DNA from 4 places in the Thalassotalea agarivorans genome. Region 4 is predicted to be linked to each of the others. Evidence: predicted binding sites of a transcription regulator. Region 4 holds the regulator's gene; each other region holds the start of a gene.
What was found. The regulator sigma-54, encoded in region 4, starts transcription at its own class of promoters, with help from an activator protein. The targets are predictions, from matches to a motif close to GTTGGCACGNNNNTNGNNT.
Positions count from the first base shown of each region.

Region 1 (4,990 bases), 750 kb from region 4:
CATTTGCTCGGCAACCGCTTTAGGGCCAGGAAACTTACCTAGCGATGTGTCGATGTTTGACGCTGCTACTGACCAAATCAATAAGAACACCATGACACCTACAAAAGGTAAAGCAGCCACACGTGTGAACTTGCCAAACCACAGCTGGAACTTATGACTTGCTGGGTCGTTACTATTTTTTGTGATCAACTTACGTATTAAGGTAGTCATGTTGTTCTCCAAAACTAGGTAACCTAGTTAAATCTTGTCACCGTGTTTCAAACCAATAGAAAACTTATTGATGTATTCGTTAGGCTTTTGGCCGTCGTATACAATGCCGTCAATAAAGTGTGTTTGAGGTGATCTAAATCCGTCTTCGCCAGCAAGAGAGGCAAAATCTGATGCGTCCATAAGCTTTTCATCAACTAATGACTGAGCCGCTTTCATGTAGATGTCAGGACGGTAAACTTGAGCCGCTACGTCTTTGTACCAAGTATCTGGTTTGTCTTCGCTGATTTGGCCCCAACGACGCATTTGCGTTAAATACCAAATCGCGTCTGAATAATATGGATAAGTAGCGTTGTAACGGAAAAATACGTTGAAATCAGGTACTGCACGCTTGTCGCCTTTTTCATATTCAAAAGTACCAGTCATGCTGTTTGCGATAACATCGTAGTCGGCACCTACGTATTCTGATTTACTTAAAATTTTCACAGCTTCTGGACGGTTAGCATTGTCGTTTTCATCTAACCATTTGGCAGCACGAATAAGTGCACGCGTTAAACGAATCGTGGTGTTTGGATATTTTTTAGCAAACTCTTCCGTAATGCCGAACACTTTCTCTGGGTTGTCTTTCCAAATTTCGTAATCAGTTACAACCGGAACACCAATACCTTTGAATACAGCTTGTTGGTTCCACGGTTCACCTACGCAGTAACCGTAAATTGTGCCGGCTTCAAGCGTTGCAGGCATTTGAGGTGGTGGTGTTACTGACAACAAAGCCTGAGCGTCAATTTGACCTGAGGTGTCGCCTTTGTGTGGCGCATAAAAACCCGGGTGAATACCACCGGCAGCTAGCCAGTAACGTAGTTCGTAATTGTGTGTAGAAACCGGGAATACCATACCCATGTTAAACGGCTTACCTTGTTCAATGTAGCTGTCTACAACCGGCTTAAGCGCATCGGCTTTAATTGGGTGAACAGGGCGGCCATCATCCATTTTTGGAATGTTGCCCTTCATTTGTTTCCAAATTTCATTTGAAACAGTAATACCGTTACCGTTTAGGTCCATTGAAAATGGTGTGATGATGTTTGCTTTCGTGCCGTAACCAATGGTTGCTGCGATAGGCTGACCAGCAAGCATGTGCGCACCATCTAAACGGCCATCAATAACGCCGTCGAGTAGTACTTTCCAGTTTGCTTGTGCTTCAATAGTGACATAAAGCCCTTCGTCTTCGAAGTAACCTTTTTCATATGCAATGGCGATAGGCGCCATATCGGTTAGTTTAATGAAGCCGAATTTAAGTTCTTCTTTTTCTGGGTAGCCAATTTCTTCTGCTGATGCACTGGTGAAGATCAAGGCGCTAGCAGCTAGTGCAATTTGGCATAACTGCTTAAATGATTTTGTAGCTAATTTTGACATTTCTATTTCTCCAAATAAAAAAGCCCAAACACGCACTGACAGGTATCAGTCGTCTTTGAGCCACTATGCTATACAACCCGAATATCTTTCGAAGGCTATCTTTGCCATGATTTGGGTTGGCTAATTGTCACTACGTCATTGCAGTTTAGGGTGTAATGCATTAACGCTATTGCTAGTACATTACGATTGCTTTAACTAATACATAAATAGTGCCAACTTTTAAAAACCCTTATAAAACATTGATTTATTAATTTTGATGCACTATTTTTTGGTTTAATTTGATTGGTTTTGATGCATACCTGTGCGGTATTTAACTACTTTGGTGCAATGCTTTTAGGTAAAGTGCATCACTATAAACCTGCGCTAAAACATCACTACTCTGGTCAATATCAACTTGTTGATATTGCTTCATCATTGCCAATAATTGTTGAAACTCTTTTACATCTGCTTGGTTACCTTGGTCAAATTGGCAAAACGCTTGCACTTGCCTTGGCGATTTGTCGAGACCACTTAAACAGCTATCAAGCAATGGCGGGGCGATCACATCAAGCGACAAATCAAGATACTTCGCCTTTGTTAAAAACCGCGCGGCTTCAAGTTTATTTTGAGGGCTTGCCAGCCACAGACACGCTTTATACAAAGCGCGAATTAATGCTGTAACTACATCGGCATTGCCTTTGGCAAAATCAGCTGTCACCGCAATCACTTTCTCCAATGCCCCCGGCCAATTATCTGCGCTAGTTAACACAGTTACACCGACTTTTTCGCGAATCGCTTTCGTATTCCAAGGACTACCAACGCAAAAGCCGTCGATATCCCCAGAATACAATGCCGCGACCATGCTTGATGGTGGTAAGAAAATGATGTCGATATCGTCGAGCGTAATACCGCCTTGCGTTAACCACTGCCTTAACTGGTAATGATGACAACTAAACGGATGCACGGTTGCAAATCGCAGCTTAGTACCAGCATTTTTTCTTGCTGTGGCTATGTCGCTAATTCGTGTTGCAGGTAAAGGTAAGTCACCATCATTGTTCAGCGGTATTTGTTTGGCTAATTGTTTCGACAGAGTAATGCCATTACCACCTCTGCTCAGTACCATAGGGGCAAGCATATTCACCTTGATACCATCAACACCTAAGGTCGACGCTAAAGGCATTGGCGCTAACATGTGGGCACCGTCGAGCAAGCCAGCGGCGAGTTTATCGCGCAATGTCGCCCAAGAATTTTGTTTGCTTAATGTGACATTAAGCCCTTCTTTCTTGAAGAAACCTAATTCATGTGCGACCACTAGCGGCGCAGCATCGTTAAGTGGCATAAAGCCAAGCGTAAGATCGCGTAGAGTCATAATAGGCGTGTTAATCTCCGAGCACTGATACAAAGGATAGGATATTTTTTGCCACAGCTTCCATCGTTTGGCTATTGTCCATCGCCGTTTTTCGAATAAAGTGATAGGCGTCTTGTTCGCTATACCCTTTATTTTCCATTAGCCATGCTTTTGCTTTTTGAATGGTTTTTTGGCTAGAGAGCTTTTGCTTTGTTTCAACTAATTGCTGTTTAAGCGACTGATACTCGCTGAAACGGGCAATAGCGGTTTCTAAAATAGACTGTACCCGAGTCAGGTCTGTACCACCGGCAACATAGGCGCTAACACCCGCTTTGATCATTTTATTGATAGTATTGGTGTTGTCATCATCTGAGAACATCACCACGGGTTTGGGAGCATTAGCCGACAAATGGTTAAGACTATCCAACGTATCGCGATCGGGTGATTCAACATCAATGATCACAATATCTGGCTCACATGATTCCACAGCCTTTAATAATGAATGGCCTGAGTTTGAAAGCCAGTCGACTTGATATTTGTCGCTATCAAGCCCCTGCATAAAAGCTTTTGCCTTTAGCTCATCCGCTTCTATCAGCAATACTTTTAGTTTTTTCGAAAGAGATAATGTCCGCTTAGAATTCATACCTTAGTGGCGTACGTCGACGCTTATACTCAATTATCGGCACTATTGCCAAATGTCTGATAGTTACAAGTCTTGTGCCAACTAATTTTAACCAATAAAAACAATGACTTGTGATTTTTAGGCATTTGTCTATTTTTGCTCGTGATGCAATATGATGCAGGTCTTGCGCCAAAATGATCAGAAATAAAGGTGGCAGCACTCACCGTCATCCCGCACTAGTTTCCGTCATCCCGTACCTTGATGCGGGATCTCCTTACGCTGAGCTTTGGTGCATGGACGCTGCGCTGTTGGAGCATGGGACAAGTAAGTTTTCGCATACGCTGGTGGGAACAAGGAACGTGGAAGCCATTTCAACACACAGCTCATAGCTAGAAGCACGTAGCCCGTAAAACATTTAAGCGCAAAAACACGTCTTTTTACCCTAAAACACTGACAGTCTGCTTAATATTGCATAAGCTCTAGACAAGCTAAATTGCAATACAGAATAAGGTTAAGTATGAAAAAGTTATTAGCACTCTGTTTATTATTGCCCTGTTTCTTGGCTGCACAAGAACATGCAAGGCAAATAGACATCGACCAAAAAGTTGTTACTAAACACAGCACCAAAATTAACGGTAATACCGTCCGTTATACCGCAACAACAGGCACTCAGCCGGTATGGGATGACGAAGGTAATCCAACAGCAACACTTTTTTATACTTACTACCAAAGAACTGGCGTCAGTGATACCGAAACTCGCCCATTAGTCATTTCATTTAACGGTGGTCCTGGTTCTGCATCAGTGTGGATGCATGTTGCTTATACTGGTCCACGTGTATTGAACGTTGACGATGAAGGCTACCCATTGCAGCCTTATGGCGTAAAAACAAATCCACATTCGATTCTAGACGTTGCCGACATTGTGTTTGTTAACCCTGTCAACACGGGATACTCGCGCGTATTGCCCGGTAAAGACGGTAAAATGCCATCACGTGAAAAACAAAAACAAATGTTTTTTGGTGTTAACGCAGACGTGAAGTATTTGGCTGATTGGGTCAACACCTTTGTTACTCGTAATGAACGTTGGCGCTCACCAAAATACCTAATTGGTGAAAGCTATGGTACAACGCGCGTTTCTGGCTTGGCGCTTGAACTACAAAATCGTCAATGGATGTATTTAAATGGCGCTATCTTAGTGTCACCTACTGATATTGGCATTGAGCGCGACGGCCCTGTAAAAGCGGCTAATCGCCTTCCATACTATGCAGCAGCGGCATGGCACCATGGTGTATTAGCTGACGATTTACAAAGTAAAGATCTCTATGAAGTATTGCCAGAGGTAGAAGCATTCACCATTAACGAATACATTCCTGCTTTAGCAAAAGGTGGTTTTATTAGTGCAGACGAAAAAGCCGCAATTG
Region 1 covers NZ_AP027363.1:3,175,667-3,180,656, forward strand. Annotated here, with positions in the region: gene QUD85_RS14550 (ABC transporter permease) at 1-198, opposite strand, end outside; gene QUD85_RS14555 (CmpA/NrtA family ABC transporter substrate-binding protein) at 238-1,620, opposite strand; gene QUD85_RS14560 (CmpA/NrtA family ABC transporter substrate-binding protein) at 1,931-2,968, opposite strand; gene QUD85_RS14565 (ANTAR domain-containing response regulator) at 2,979-3,590, opposite strand; gene QUD85_RS14570 (S10 family peptidase) at 4,087-4,990, shown strand, end outside.
Region 1: QUD85_RS14565 (ANTAR domain-containing response regulator) is a predicted target of sigma-54. The motif match lies at 3,654-3,672, and genes of this name have one in related genera.

Region 2 (4,990 bases), 650 kb from region 4:
ATCGAAAAGGTGAAATTCCTCTCGCAAAGGGGTTCATGGATAAGTTGCCAGATAACTCAGTTACCCTACTAGACAAAGGTTTCTATAGCGCAGAGCTACTTCTGGGTATAAACAAACTGGGAGACAACAGTCATTGGCTTATTCCCGCAAGAAAAGGTTTAAAGTACACGCTGCTCGACAAGCAAGAAAGTAATGACCAATTGGTCGAGATGAAGGTCTCCCCTCAGGCAAGAAAGAAGAATCCTGACTTACCGGAAACTTGGAAAGTTAGGGCTGTAACGTATGAAGTTGCTGGCAAAGTAAAAACGGTATTCACATCATTACCTCGTGATAAATACAACGCTCAAGATGTTGCCGAGTTATACCATGAGCGTTGGGAAATTGAGCTAGGTTACCGAGACATCAAATCATCAATGCAACACAATGCGATCACCCTTAGAAGCAAAACAGTTGATCTTGTATATCAAGAGTTATGGGGACTTGTGCTGGGTTACAACCTTGTTCGAAGAGAAGCTAGTCAAGCGGCCGTTTCTCATCAAAGAGCTCCTAACGAAATTAGTTTCAAATATGCTTGCCAGTTCATCGCCAGTCAATTGAAAGTGATGGCAAAAGCGCTATCACCTGGTAATACACCAAAACGATTAGCTCAGCTTCGAGGTGACTTGACCATGCTCTTCAAAGAAAACCGCCCTAGGCCATCAAGACCTAGGGCGGTAAAGATATCAAAGACCCGTTATCCAATTAATCGCAATGCTGCTCCACTAAAGTGAACAGCATTGCGCAATTAAGCGGCCTTTTTCGCTAACTTGTTGCCAACGTATTAACTATCGATTTCGAAGTTTCCTTCTACGTCCTTGATAGTTAAGCCGCCAGAGCCCGCTTCAATAATGTTAACGCCACCCGCTCTGCGCACATCAATGCCGCCACTACCGTCGTCAATTGTTACAACGCCTTTGACGTCACGAACCGTTAAACTACCTGAACCGTCGTCAATGTTCGCGTCGCCACCAACATTACTAATTTCAATTGAGCCGGAGCCGTCATTGACCTCCAAACTGCCACCGACTTCACTAATCTCTAGTGAACCCGAACCATCATTAACGTCCAAATTGCCAGTAACGCTTGAAATGGTTAATGAACCGCTACCGTCGTTGACTTTAACTTCGCCAGCGACATTTTCTATCACAAGGCTACCTGAACCATCGGTAATATCCGCACCATTTTTCATGCTGGTAATATGCATGCTGCCCGAACCATCTTCAACCGATAAGAACAGTTCGCTTGGCACAGTTACGCGCACATCGATATAGGCATTAGGACCATCGCCCCAACTAAAACTATTATCGATTTCAGACACTAGTTTTGCAGTTTTGCCTGAGGTATCGAGCGTTAGGGTATAGTCTTCGAAGTCTGAGTCGTCAGCATACACTTTAGCATTCACGGTAATTTCGCTAATGCCATCTTTACCTTCAATAATTAGTTCGCCAGCACCTGCTTCAACGTCTAACGTTTTTAAACTCGCGCTAGGAAGCGTTAGTTCCTTTTCTGCAACAAGGTCGCTGCCAGCGTACGACGGATAAGACACCACGACACAGCCTGTAAGTAGCAGGTATGACGTAACAGCGAGAGTAGATTTAACTAAGTTCATGTATGAATCCCTTTTCTATTTTATGTTCACCAAACACTATACAATTAGCTTGCCAACATTGATTTTTCATTTAAATACAGCAACTTAAATAAACACACCATGCTATTAGTTGGTGGCAACAAGCTATTATTTAGTTATTTTCACACTCTATTAGTTACATTAACTAACGAAAAGGTTTAAATTAATCGTCATTTCCATGTAACAAGGCTTCAAACGTTTTGAGCTTGTCTAGCACCATACCGTGTATCGACTTGCGAGGATAACGGCCGGTTGAACCTAACTCCCCTGCTTGCGTATCCATTAACACTTCTAAGGCTTGGTCGATATCGTCGACGGCATATATGTTAAACATATTGTTGCTAACCGCCTCCATAACTTCGTCTGACAACATTAAGTTAATAACATTGGTTTGCGGAATAATTACGCCCTGTTTACCGGTTAAGCCTTTATCTTTGCACAGACGGTAGAAGCCTTCGATTTTCTCGTTCACACCACCAATGGATTGCACTTGCCCATGTTGGTTAATCGAGCCAGTAATGGCTATACCTTGGTCAATTGGCATATGTGATATCGCAGACACCAAAGCGCATAGCTCAGCCATTGAAGCGCTGTCGCCATCGATATGGCCATAACTTTGTTCAATAGCGATGTTAGCAGAAATCGTTACTGGAAATTCTTGCCCATATTTATGGCCAAGATAACCGGTGAGTAGCAACACCCCTTTTGAGTGAATCGATTTACCTAAATCAACTTCTCGCTCAATATCGGTGACACCACCTGAACCTGCATATACAGTGGCCGTAATTCGTGCCGGTGTACCAAATACGCTATCGCCAATTTCAAGTACGGTTAAGCCATTAACTTTACCCACTTGTTTACCTTGCGTGCTGATAAGCACCTGCGACTCTTTAATTTCGCTTAACCAAGTTTCACTCAAACGACCGGTTCGGCGTTTTTTTGCAGCCAGTGCTAAAGTAACAAACTGCTCCGTTAATTCGCCGTCGCTGCCAGATTGGTGCCAAATATAATAGGCTTCGTCGAGCAGATCATTGACCTGGGTAATATTGGCAGACAATTTTTGCTGATGCTCGGCTTTTCTTAAGGCGTAGCGCACTAGCTCAGCAATGGCTTCATTGGTGACTTCAGGATAATTGTATTTCGCTGCGCGTTGGCGAATTAACTTACCGTACGCAACTAAATTGTTTTCATCTTTTTTAAGGTGTCTATCAAAATCTGCAAGCACTCTAAATAGCTCAGTAAATTCCTGATCGAGGTCTTGTAGCGTGTAATACAATGACGGGTCACCTAATAAAATGACCTTAACTTTTAACGGAATTTCTTCAGGTTTTAAGCTGTATGCGCCCGGCTGAGTGAATTCTGAATAAGGGTTTTCTATGGTCACTTTTTGGGTTTTTAACGCCAGTTTTAAGCGCGCCCACACCATAGGCTGGGTTAACAACTTTTCTGCTTCAAGCAACAAGTAACCGCCGTTGGCTTTATGCAATGCGCCTGGTCTTATCAAGCGATAGCTAGTGTAACTTGCCCCTTGAAAGGTTGAAAAGTCGACATGGCCAAACAAGTTTTGATACGTTGGGTTTTGCTCATAAACAACAGGCGCGCCTTCGTCTTTAGAGCGATCAACAAGCAAATTAGGCAGAAACTTTTCTACCATAAGTTTGCGTAAATCCTTTTCAGTGGTATTGGTGTTTTCGTTGTTGCTTTCTTCCACAAGCAGCTCTAGAACCACATCAACAATGTGTGCCTTTACCGTTTTTAAATACTTTAATACTCCTAAGTTCGCTGCAAATTCGTGCTCAAGCTCTTTTAAGAGTGGACGAATGGCCTGCTCGGCGGTATCAAATTTCAATTTGCGCAATTTATCTGAAGATTCACGTTTCCACAGCGGTAGCTCAAGCAATTGCTCAGCAAGCAAACCTTCGAGTTTGGTTAATAATTCATAAAACTTTTCGCGCTGCGCTTCGTCTAGCTTGCTAAACTCTTCATCGTTTAACGGCTTACCATCAACCAGTGGTGCAAAGCCCACTTCGCCCTTTTCTTCGTACAACACCACGTCGTTTTGCAACGCAATTTGTTCTACATTAGCTAAGGCTTCGTCGTACCTTTGGTTAAACTCTCTATCAACCGCAGCTTTTTGACGCTGATAGCCTGGGTTGTCGAACACTTCAGGGAATAAATCAAGTAGCTCATCGATAAAGGTGTTCATACGCGCAAGTAACTGCTTACCATCACCTGGGCTAACATAGAGTTTGTAGGGTTCATGACTGTTGTCAAAATTGTTGATGTAGCACCACTCTTCCGGCGTTTCCTCACGTTTAGCTTGCGCCGCTAACATTTGCTTGATCAGCGTTTGTCTGCCGGTACCATGATCACCCATTGCATATACATTAAAACCGGGTGCTTGCATCACCAAGCCAAACGCTAATGCGTCTTTCGCACGTTCATGGCCGATAAAGGGTTGATTGGTTTCTATGCTTGCTCGTTCAAATAATTGAGCCGATAATTTTGAGGTTAGTTGATGAGGTGAAAGGCGTAATCGTTCAACAGTTTGAGTCATAAAGTTCCTCTTAATGCGACGTGTTATGAACTAAATCGTTTTGGGGCAGGATTTAATTTCAGTGTACTCCTAATTACGCAAATGTAAAAACTTTCTGTCAGCATTTTTCAATTTTTCACAAAAGGCTTAAATTCATCCTTTTTTTAACTGTTTTTTGACCTTTTTAAACTTGTGATAATACAGCGAAATCAGGTATTCTATGCGTCATTTGAAAATTAAGTATTCCCATTGGCGTAAAGATGGGTAAAAGAGACAATCTTTAATGGAATCTGTATACAATCCACAGGCGATTGAAGCCGAAGTTCAGGCATCGTGGGCCAAAAACAAAACGTTTAAAGCGGTAGAAGACGCAACCAAAGAAAAGTTTTATTGTTTATCAATGTTCCCATATCCAAGTGGTCGCCTCCACATGGGCCATGTGCGTAACTACAGCTTAGGTGACGTAATCTCGCGTTATCAACGCATGCAAGGTAAGAATGTATTGCAACCTATGGGTTGGGATGCGTTTGGTTTACCTGCTGAAAATGCAGCCATTAAAAATAACTCTGCACCTGCCAAATGGACATATCAAAACATTGATTACATGCGTAACCAGCTTAAGTCATTGGGCTTTGGTTACGACTGGGACCGAGAATTAGCCACCTGTACAAAAGAATATTACCGTTGGGAGCAATGGTTTTTCACTAAGCTTTATGAGAAAGGCTTAGTGTACAAGAAAAATGCGACGGTAAACTGGGATCCGGTTGACCAAACAGTATTGGCAAACG
Region 2 covers NZ_AP027363.1:1,224,943-1,229,932, reverse strand. Annotated here, with positions in the region: gene QUD85_RS05785 (IS4 family transposase) at 1-770, shown strand, start outside; gene QUD85_RS05780 (DUF4097 family beta strand repeat-containing protein) at 821-1,648, opposite strand; gene QUD85_RS05775 (ATP-binding protein) at 1,830-4,223, opposite strand; gene leuS (leucine--tRNA ligase) at 4,486-4,990, shown strand, end outside.
Region 2: QUD85_RS05780 (DUF4097 family beta strand repeat-containing protein) is a predicted target of sigma-54. The motif match lies at 1,687-1,705, and genes of this name have one in related genera.

Region 3 (4,990 bases), 1.1 Mb from region 4:
TCAATTATCATGGCGGTGTATTCTTTTTGCGTATCGTTTAGCTCTTTATTAAGTAACTGTGCTGCGCCTCGCAAACCACCTAAAGGATTTTTAATTTCATGCGCTAATCCTCTGATCAGGTCACGCGCGTTTTCCCACTGCTGCTGTTGAAATGCTTCTGCACTAATTTGTTTCTGCTTGTCGATTTGCTTAAACTCAAGCAAAACATGAGGCGCTTTATCAAACTCAACGTAAGAGGCTGTAATTTCTACGGACATCGGTTTGATTTCTTTCACATCAAGCCTTACATCCGCATCGGAAAATTCTTGCCCTGTGATCAATAGTTGTTGCAGTCTTTCAGACGAAATAGATGAAGCATAGGCAATATCAAAAAAGTTTTTGCCTATGGTGCGGTTAAAGCTTTTCGACAATAGCGCTTCAGCAGCAGGATTTAGGTACTGGATAGTTAAGCTATCATCCAACACCAAGACAGCCGTAACCAATTGGTTGGCTAACTGGTGTTGATATTTTTCTTTAATCGACAGTAATTCTTGACGATCGCGTATAGTCATATAGTTGCACCAAAACTGTGCATGATAAAATTAGTTTAATGTTGTTTTATCTATATTGCACGTAATTAGTGCTATCTAGCGCGCTTTTTAAGGGCCGCTCGATGCATATAGAAGGTTACTTCTTCTGAGGTTGCAATAACCTTGCCGTTTGTGTCGATTAATTGCATTTTTAATTGATGTTCGCCACGATCAATATCTCTTAAAGCGAACATGGTATGAGTTTGAGGTTTTTCGTAGGGTTGCCCGTCGACGATAAGTTGAATTTTAAATCCTCGCTTAAACACTGGACCTATTTGGCCTGTAACATGTACAGAGCCGGTATTATCGCGGATAGTGGCATCACTAGCAGGTTGGGTAATAGTGACAGTATACTCGTCTTTTGGGGCTTGTTTTTTGATGTCTAATATAGAGGTATCAACTGAGGATTGAACGACGTTAGTTGACTCGACTTCCATTTCTTCGGCACCTGGTTTTGGTGTGTCAGAAAACACCAATACACCATCTTCGTTTCGCCACACGTATACTTTTGCTTGTACCGCATTAACTGGTACAGCAAAGACTATACAAAATAAAACGAATGCCAGCTGTTTAAACATACAAAAATCCTTAGTCCATTAAGTATAAGTGTAATATGAATTTGCTCAAAAAATAAGCCTGAACAAAGACTTTGACACAAAAAAAGTTGTTTTGGCAAGGGCAAATCTTATTTTTGCGTGGATGTAAGCCAGCGAATATAAATGATTGCCTGTCTTTTTAATTATGAAAAAAAAGCAAAAAAAAAGCTTACCGAAGTAAGCTTTTTTCATAAATGCGAAATTAAACGCTGTAGTACATTTTGAACTCAACTGGGTGAGTAGTCATGTTCAATGTTTCTACTTCTTCACGCTTAAGGCCGATGTATGCATCGATCATGTCTTCGTCCATAACGCCACCAGCAGTTAAGAAGTCTTTGTCTGCTTCTAACGCGTCTAACGCTTCTTCGAAAGATGAAGCTACTTGTGGGATAGCTGCAGCTTCTTCAGCTGGAAGGTCATACAAATCCTTGTCCATAGCATCGCCAGGGTGGATTTTGTTTTTGATACCGTCAAGGCCAGCCATAAGCATTGCTGTAAATGCTAAGTATGGGTTTGCTGTTGGATCAGGGAAACGTACTTCGATACGACGAGCTTTCGGAGAAGGAACTACTGGGATACGGATTGAAGCAGAACGGTTACGTGCTGAGTAAGCTAGCATTACTGGTGCTTCAAAACCTGGAACTAGACGCTTGTATGAGTTAGTTGAAGCGTTTGTGAAAGCATTGATTGCTTTAGCGTGCTTAATGATACCACCAATGTAGTATAAAGCTGTTTCAGAAAGGCCACCGTACTTGTCACCAGCAAAAAGGTTTTCACCGTCTTTTGCTAGAGATTGGTGACAGTGCATACCAGTACCGTTATCACCAACTAATGGCTTAGGCATGAATGTAGCTGTTTTCCCGTAAGCGTGAGCAACATTGTGAACAACATACTTGTAGATTTGAACTTCATCAGCTTTTGCTACCATAGTGTTGAAACGACAAGCGATTTCGTTTTGGCCACAAGTTGCAACTTCATGGTGATGTGCTTCAACAACTAAGCCCATTTCTTCCATTACTAAACACATTGCAGAGCGTAAGTCTTGTGAAGAGTCAACTGGAGCTACTGGGAAGTAACCACCTTTAACGCCAGGACGGTGACCGTAGTTACCATCTTCATAATCTTTATTAGAGTTCCACTCTGCTTCTTTATCGTCGATAGAGTAGCTAGCGCCGCTCATGTCAGCGTGGAATTTTACGTCGTCAAATACGAAAAACTCTGGCTCTGGACCAAATAATACTGTGTCTGCAATGCCTGTAGAACGCATGTACTCTTCAGCGCGCTTAGCAACTGAACGAGGGTCACGGCTGTAGCCTTGCATTGTAGCTGGTTCAATGATGTCACAACGTATGTTTAACGTTACTTCTTCAGTGAATGGGTCTAAAACTGCAGTACTAGCATCTGGCATTAATACCATGTCTGATTCGTTAATACCTTTCCAGCCAGCGATTGAAGAACCGTCAAACATTTTGCCTTCTTCGAAGAAGTCTTCATCTACTTGATGAAATGGAAGTGATACGTGTTGTTCTTTACCTTTAGAATCAGTAAAACGAAGATCAACGAACTTAACGTCGTTTTCTTTGATTAAGTCTAATACTGCTTGTGACATGTTTTGTCTCCAGAGTTGTTCGAGTAATAATTAAATACATAAAATATGTTGGCTAATCGTATGCGATTATCGTGCCAATATTATAAATACATATAAAACCTGTAAAACCGTGTTTATAGTTTAGCGAAAAAACTGTTCTTTGCACTAATTTGGTGCTTTTATGTTCTGTTATGGTGCAATGAGGTGCTTTTGCTCATACGAGTCGGCTTTGAAACAAATTTGTTTTTTGGGTTTCTATTTTAGATGTTTTGAAATTTTAGCTAGCGCTCTTGTAAAACTGGTCGGTCTTTTTATTTTCAATTAATCGTTTTCTTGCAAAGAAAGCAAGCCTCAAAGTATAGTGCCTACCGCAGGTATATTTGAGTGCTAGTTCTTCACCACAAGCAATATTAACAGAACAATTTATTGTTCAAGAGGCTGCAACAAAGTACATGTTTTATACATAACAAAAATAATAAGGAATAATCATGGACCTTAAATTAGGCACGCTCGACATAACCGTTTTTGTCGGTTATGTGTTAGCCCTAATCGCCATAGCATTGTGGATTTCAAGAGCAGACAAAAATCATCAACGAGATACCAAAGACTATTTTCTAGCAGGTAAATCATTACCCTGGTGGGCAATTGGCGCGTCGTTAATAGCGTCGAATATATCAGCAGAGCAAATTATAGGTATGTCGGGCTCAGGTTATGCGCTAGGTCTAGCCATTGCATCTTATGAATGGATGGCTGCAATTACACTTATCCTTGTCGGTAAGTACTTGTTACCAATATTTTTGAAGAATCAAATTTATACCATGCCTCAATATCTGGAGCAGCGTTTCGACGGAAGAATTAGAGTGACCTTAGCGCTATTTTGGTTAGCGGTATTTATCTTCGTAAATCTTACATCTGTGCTTTGGCTAGGTGGCTTAGCGATAGAAACTGTCACCGGTGTTGATTGGTTGTACGGCATGATTTTCCTTGCGTTGTTTTCTGTCGCTTATTCTCTTTATGGTGGACTAAAAGCGGTCGCTTATACCGATATTATTCAAGTTGTATTACTTGTTTTTGGTGGTTTGTTACTCAGTTATTTAGCACTAAATCAAGTGTCAGATGGCCAAGGCGTTGTTGCAGGGTTTACAAAGCTAACCGAAGAAATGCCTGGTCATTTTGATATGATTCTAAGTCCTGAAAACGAACACTATATGAGCTTACCAGGTATCTCGGTGTTAATTGGTGGCTTATGGGTAATGAACGTTGGCTATTGGGGTTTTAACCAATACATTATTCAACGTGCTTTGGCGGCTAAAAGTGTTGGTGAAGCGCAAAAGGGTATAGCGTTTGCAGCCTATCTAAAACTATTAATGCCGGTGATTGTAGTATTGCCAGGGATCGCAGCTGCTGTACTTTACCCGACATTAGCGAAACCAGACCAAGCTTATCCAACAATGATGAATCTAATGCCTATTGGTATTAAAGGTCTGGTTTTTGCGGCTTTAGTCGCTGCAATTGTTTCGTCGCTAGCATCGATGACAAACAGTATTTCCACCATTTTCACAATGGATATTTATAAGAGTATTAACAAAGATAAAAGCCAGAATCATTACGTTACCGTTGGCCGTATAACCACGTTAGTGTCTTTGGTCATTGCTTTGTTTATGGCTGAGCCATTGCTCGGTAAATTTGATCAGGCGTTCCAGTATATTCAAGAGTTTACTGGTCTATTCTCGCCAGGTATTACCGCTATATTTATTATGGGCATGTTCTGGAAGCGCACAACATCAACAGGCGCACTTGCAGCGGCTATCGGCTCCGCCGGCTTCTCGTTACTGTTTAGACAGTTTTGGCCAGAGTTGCCGTTTATGGACCGCATCGGTTTAGTGTTCGTTTTATGTATTGCACTTGCAATTATCTTCTCATTAATGACTAACAAAGAGAAAAATGATACTAGCGTGCACTTATCCGAAGTGAGTTTTGCAACTGACCGTACTTTTAACATCGCAGCACTTGGGGTCACAGTGATCTTAGTGGTGTTTTACACCGTCTGGTGGTAATTTTGATGTGACGCCTTAGCCTTTGGGCTAGGGCGTAAATCGTTAATTTAACCCCTACTTTTCGATAAAATCGTTTTAATTGCGTAATTTTTTGTCAATTTATGCAGGTAAAACCTCCTTTCGTTTTATTTAATCATTGCTTTAGCGTATAATTCGCGCCCATATTTTCTAGGTAGAGCA
Region 3 covers NZ_AP027363.1:2,838,889-2,843,878, reverse strand. Annotated here, with positions in the region: gene glnL (nitrogen regulation protein NR(II)) at 1-551, opposite strand, end outside; gene QUD85_RS12945 (DUF4124 domain-containing protein) at 623-1,147, opposite strand; gene glnA (glutamate--ammonia ligase) at 1,368-2,774, opposite strand; gene QUD85_RS12935 (sodium/sugar symporter) at 3,242-4,810, shown strand.
Region 3: glnA (glutamate--ammonia ligase) is a predicted target of sigma-54. The motif match lies at 2,835-2,853, and genes of this name have one in related genera.

Region 4 (4,990 bases):
ATACGTCATTAGGATCGGCCGGTAAGTTTCGAACATCAATACTGACTGCTACGTGCTCATAGTCATTGATAACAGAGTGCGTAAGCGCCGGCAGTAAATTGACAGGGATGTTATCTACGCAGTAATAACCCAAATCTTCTAGAACACGCAGAGCTACTGATTTACCTGAGCCTGAACGTCCACTAACAATCAGTAATTTCATCATTTATCAGTCGTCGCTAATAGTTCGTACAATGCTTCGCTAGAATCGCATTGGCGAATGAGTTTGCAAAATTGTTTATCAGAAAACATTTTTGCAATGTCTTGCAAGGTTGATAAATGTTGATTACATGCATCTTCAGGCACAAACAAAGCGATGAATATATCAACGGGACGATTATCAATTGCATCAAAATCAACCCCACTTTCAGAGGTTAACAACACAGCTGTTGGCTGGTTACCACAGGGCAGTTTGCCATGAGGTATGGCAATACCATTGCCGATGCCCGTGCTACTTGTTTTTTCACGCTCGATGAGACACATCAATAATTCATGTTGGCTCAAACCATGAATTTGTTGTGCCGCTTTTTCACATATCTCATCTAAAATGCGCTTTTTACTTGTGCCTGTAGCATTACACACTATCGCATCTGGCGATAACAGCTGTTGTAGTTTCATAAGGTTAATGTTGTTTTAGTTTGCCTTTGTATTTTAATACTTGGCGGTCAAGTTTATCTACTAGTGTGTCGATAGATTTATACATATCTTCACTATCAGATTTTGCATGCACTTCAGTACCATTAAGGTGCAACGTAGCTTCTGCAATTTGATTTAATTTTTCGACAGTTAAAACAACATATACGTTGTTAATATGTTCGAAATGACGAGCTAATTTTTCAAATTTTTCGTCAACATAGTCTCGCATTGAATCCGTAACTTCTACGTGGTGACCTGATAGATTAATTTGCATAAACCTTTCCTCATGTTGATTTACTTGCTTACAGTAAACTTTTTCGTTGATTAGAAGGTGGGATAGACAAAGACTCTCGGTATTTGGCTATCGTTCTGCGTGCTACGTTAATGCCTTGCTCCGCAAGCACTTCCGCCATTTTACTGTCGCTCAGAGGTTTTGCTGGATTTTCTGCAGCAACGAGTTTTTTTATCAGTGCGCGTATCGCGGTTGATGAACACTCACCACCGTTTTCGGTACTGACATGGCTTGAAAAGAAATATTTGAGTTCAAAAATGCCGCGAGGTGTATGCATGTATTTCTGCGTGGTGACACGAGAAATGGTTGATTCATGCATATCGACCGCCTCTGCAATGTCGTTTAACACCATCGGGCGCATTGCTTCAGGACCATGCTCAAAAAAACCTTGCTGGCGCTGAACAATACAGTTAGACACTTTTAGCAGCGTATCGTTTCGGCTTTCTAAACTTTTAATAAACCATTTGGCTTCTTGCAAATGGGAACGGATAAATTGACTATCGTCTGTTGATTTCACCGATTTAGACATCGCAGCATAGTGCTGGTTAATTGACAGCTTAGGTGCTGTGTCAGGATTAAGTTCTACCACCCAACGACCATTTTTCTTAGTGACGGATACGTCCGGGATAACGTATTGCTCTTCTTCATTGATCACTGTTTCGCCAGGGCGAGGATCTAAGGTTTGAATCAGTCGCATCACTTCTCGAAGTTGATCTTCTTTCAATCGAGATTTGCGCATCAGTTGACGATAATCTTTGGCACCGAGTAGATCGATGTAATCGGTAATCACCATTTTACTCTCGTCAAGCCATGGGGTGTCATTGTCAAACTGGTTTAATTGAATCAACAAACATTCAGCTAATGAGCGGGCACCAACGCCGACAGGATCAAACATATTGATGCGTTTTAACACCGCTTCTACTTCATCTAACTCAACTTCTTCAAGCCCGACACTCTCGAGAATATCGTCTGTACTAATGGTGAGATAACCGGCGTCATCTATGGCGTCGATAATAGCGGTAGCAATGATACGGTCAGTGTCAGTAAATGGTGTTAGCTCCATTTGCCAAAACAAATGATCTTGTATCGAGTCAGAGGTGGCACCTTGGTAACTGTAGTCATCGTTGTTTGGCGCTAAACCGGTATTTGAGGTACCAGCACTAAAGCTTTCATCCCAAGTGCTATCGACAGATAGCTCCTGGGGTATATCATTAGCTTTCATTGCATCGGTTGTAGAAATTTCATCTGCAGTTAGCGCCGCGTCTTCACTGCCATCACCGGTAGCTTGCTGTGTTTGCTCACTATACGCACTCTCAAGATTATCCATCGCCTCATCGTTTTGCGAGGCCGAATTTTCGTCCATTTCAAGTAATGGGTTGGTATCTAACGCTTCTTGGATTTCCTGTTGCAAATCCATGGTCGACAATTGCAACAATTTGATCGCCTGCTGAAGCTGCGGCGTCATCGTTAAATGTTGACCAATTTTTAGTTGAAGCGAAGGGCGCATAGGGTGAATTTGTTCCTTTTACTGCTTACTGTTAACTATAGCTTGAATTGCTCGCCAAGGTATACATCTCGAACCTGCTGATTAGCCAAAATTTGATCTGCATTACCTTCTGCAATTAATTCTCCGCGACTCACTATGTAAGCGTGTTCACAAACATCTAGAGTTTCACGTACGTTATGGTCAGTAATGAGTATACCGATACCACGATTTTTCAAGTGAACAATGATGTTTTTGATATCACCAACCGAAATTGGATCGACACCTGCAAAAGGTTCGTCTAGCAAGATAAATTGAGGGTTAGCCGCAAGCGCACGTGCTATTTCTACTCGGCGACGTTCACCGCCAGACAGCGCCATACCTAAATTTTCGATAATATGGCCTATATTAAATTCTTCTACCAACTGATCTAGCGTTTGTTCACGCTCAACATCAGTTAAATCTTTGCGCGTTTGTAAAATCGCCATGATATTGTCGCGTACACTTAGCTTTCTAAAAATAGAAGCTTCTTGTGGTAGGTAGCCAATACCTGTCCTTGCGCGCTCGTGCATAGGTAGCAAGGTTAAATCTTTGTCATCTAAGGTGATGCTACCTTCATCGTTTGGTACTAAACCAACAATCATGTAAAACGACGTAGTTTTGCCTGCACCATTGGGGCCTAAAAGCCCTACAATTTGGCCTTGGCTTACTTTTAAACCAACATTCTTAACGACTTTTCGGCCTTTATAAGATTTTGCTAGACCTGTTGCTGTAAGTGTTGCAGCCATATTAATTCTTCTTTGGTAGCTCTTTAATTGTGGTAACTGTTTCGTTGTCACCTAGGCTTTTAGCTGTTTGCTTTTGGGTCAGCGTGTTGTAGGTGATAAAGTCTGCTTTAACCTCGATTGCATTGTCACTAAGTTGCGCATTACCGGTAATAGTGACAAGGTTTTTCGCAGGTTCATAAACTATCTTTTCGGCTTCCATTTCAACAAAATTATCTTCTAAGGTTTTTTCAAATCTTGCTGGTTTACCCTGCGCAGTATATACCTGATCACCTGTTTCAATATTTTGTTGCGCTTGCACTGTGTCAGCTGTAATTAACAATGTGCCTTGAACAATGCGCACATTATCTTGATAAATTACGATACGCTTTTTTAAATCACCTGATTGCTCATTAGACGTAATCTTCACCGGTTCAAAGGGCGCTTCGCTTGCTTCTTCTTCGGCTAGAACAAGATTAGTGTTGAGCAGCAAGGCTGCGAGTATCATGTGTAATTGTTTGGTCATGCTGTTGTAATGTCCAAATTTTAGTATTTAAGTTAACCGTTAATCCTGAGCCATAAACGGTAAAACCATCACCCTCGATAACTATCGCTTTGTCTGATGTTGCGATACTGGTCGTTAAATCGAGTTCTATATATTCACCTGTAATAGCTTGTAGCATACTTGATTTATCTTCCGTTGATAATCGCACATTGTTATTAAGTATAACGCGCGTGTTTTCTTCAAGTTGACCTGCTGCTGCACTCATCTTCCAAGGTAAGCCAGCATTGGCTGAAAACAACGTATAGTTTGGTTGTTCAAAGTTAGTCACATCACTTGTTGAAAAGTGTTCCATTCTGTCCGCATGTACAGTGTAAGTCAGTTCTCCACTTTCATCATACACATCGGTTTGTAGATTCTTTGCTATAAAGTCAGGGCTTTCTTCGATAATTGTCTGGTTTTGTTCTTGCCCATCTTTAAAATGCCATTCAAAAATAGCATAGATCAACGCAGCTGTTGCTAGCGCAGTAAGTGTTAAGCCGTAAAGCCGATTCATACGCTAGCGCCACGTGCGGCAGCCAAAGTGCCTTGCAGTTGCATAATGGTGTCGCATACTTCGCGCACACAACCAGAGCCACCGTTAATAGACGTGATATAGTCTGCGCCAGCCTTTACTAGCGGATGAGCATCGCCTACGGCTACGCCCAATCCAACGTGTTCTATACACACTAAATCAGGCATATCATCACCTATATAAGCAACTTGCTCAGGCGCTACTTGGTATTTTTCTAAAATTGATGTCAGGGCTGGAAGTTTATCTTCGGTTCCTTGAACAATGTCGGTAATGTTTAATGACGTCATGCGCGTTTGCACGATATTTGAGGTTCTACCTGTGATTACCGCCACTGGCACGCCGCTTGCGATTAATGCTTTAACGCCAAAGCCATCTTTTGTGTTAAAGGTTTTGAGTTCTTCGCCATCATTGCCCATGTAGATCTTACCGTCAGAAAATACGCCATCAATATCGCAAACAAGTAATTTAATTTTGGCAAACTTTTCCGCCAATTGCTCAGATATATCTGTATATAGCGTTTGCATTAAAGTACTCCTGAAGTCAGTAAATCGTGCATATTCATTGCACCAACGGGTTTATGATGATCATCAACAATGATAAGGCCATTAATTTTTCTGTCTTCCATTACCTTTAAAGCCTCTGCCGCTAACATGTTCTCATTAGCGGTAATCGGTGAACGTGTCATCACCGCATCTATCTT
Region 4 covers NZ_AP027363.1:579,161-584,150, forward strand. Annotated here, with positions in the region: gene rapZ (RNase adapter RapZ) at 1-202, opposite strand, end outside; gene ptsN (PTS IIA-like nitrogen regulatory protein PtsN) at 202-657, opposite strand; gene hpf (ribosome hibernation promoting factor) at 662-949, opposite strand; gene QUD85_RS02695 (RNA polymerase factor sigma-54) at 978-2,474, opposite strand; gene lptB (LPS export ABC transporter ATP-binding protein) at 2,510-3,238, opposite strand; gene lptA (lipopolysaccharide transport periplasmic protein LptA) at 3,240-3,740, opposite strand; gene lptC (LPS export ABC transporter periplasmic protein LptC) at 3,691-4,272, opposite strand; gene kdsC (3-deoxy-manno-octulosonate-8-phosphatase KdsC) at 4,269-4,814, opposite strand; gene QUD85_RS02720 (KpsF/GutQ family sugar-phosphate isomerase) at 4,814-4,990, opposite strand, start outside.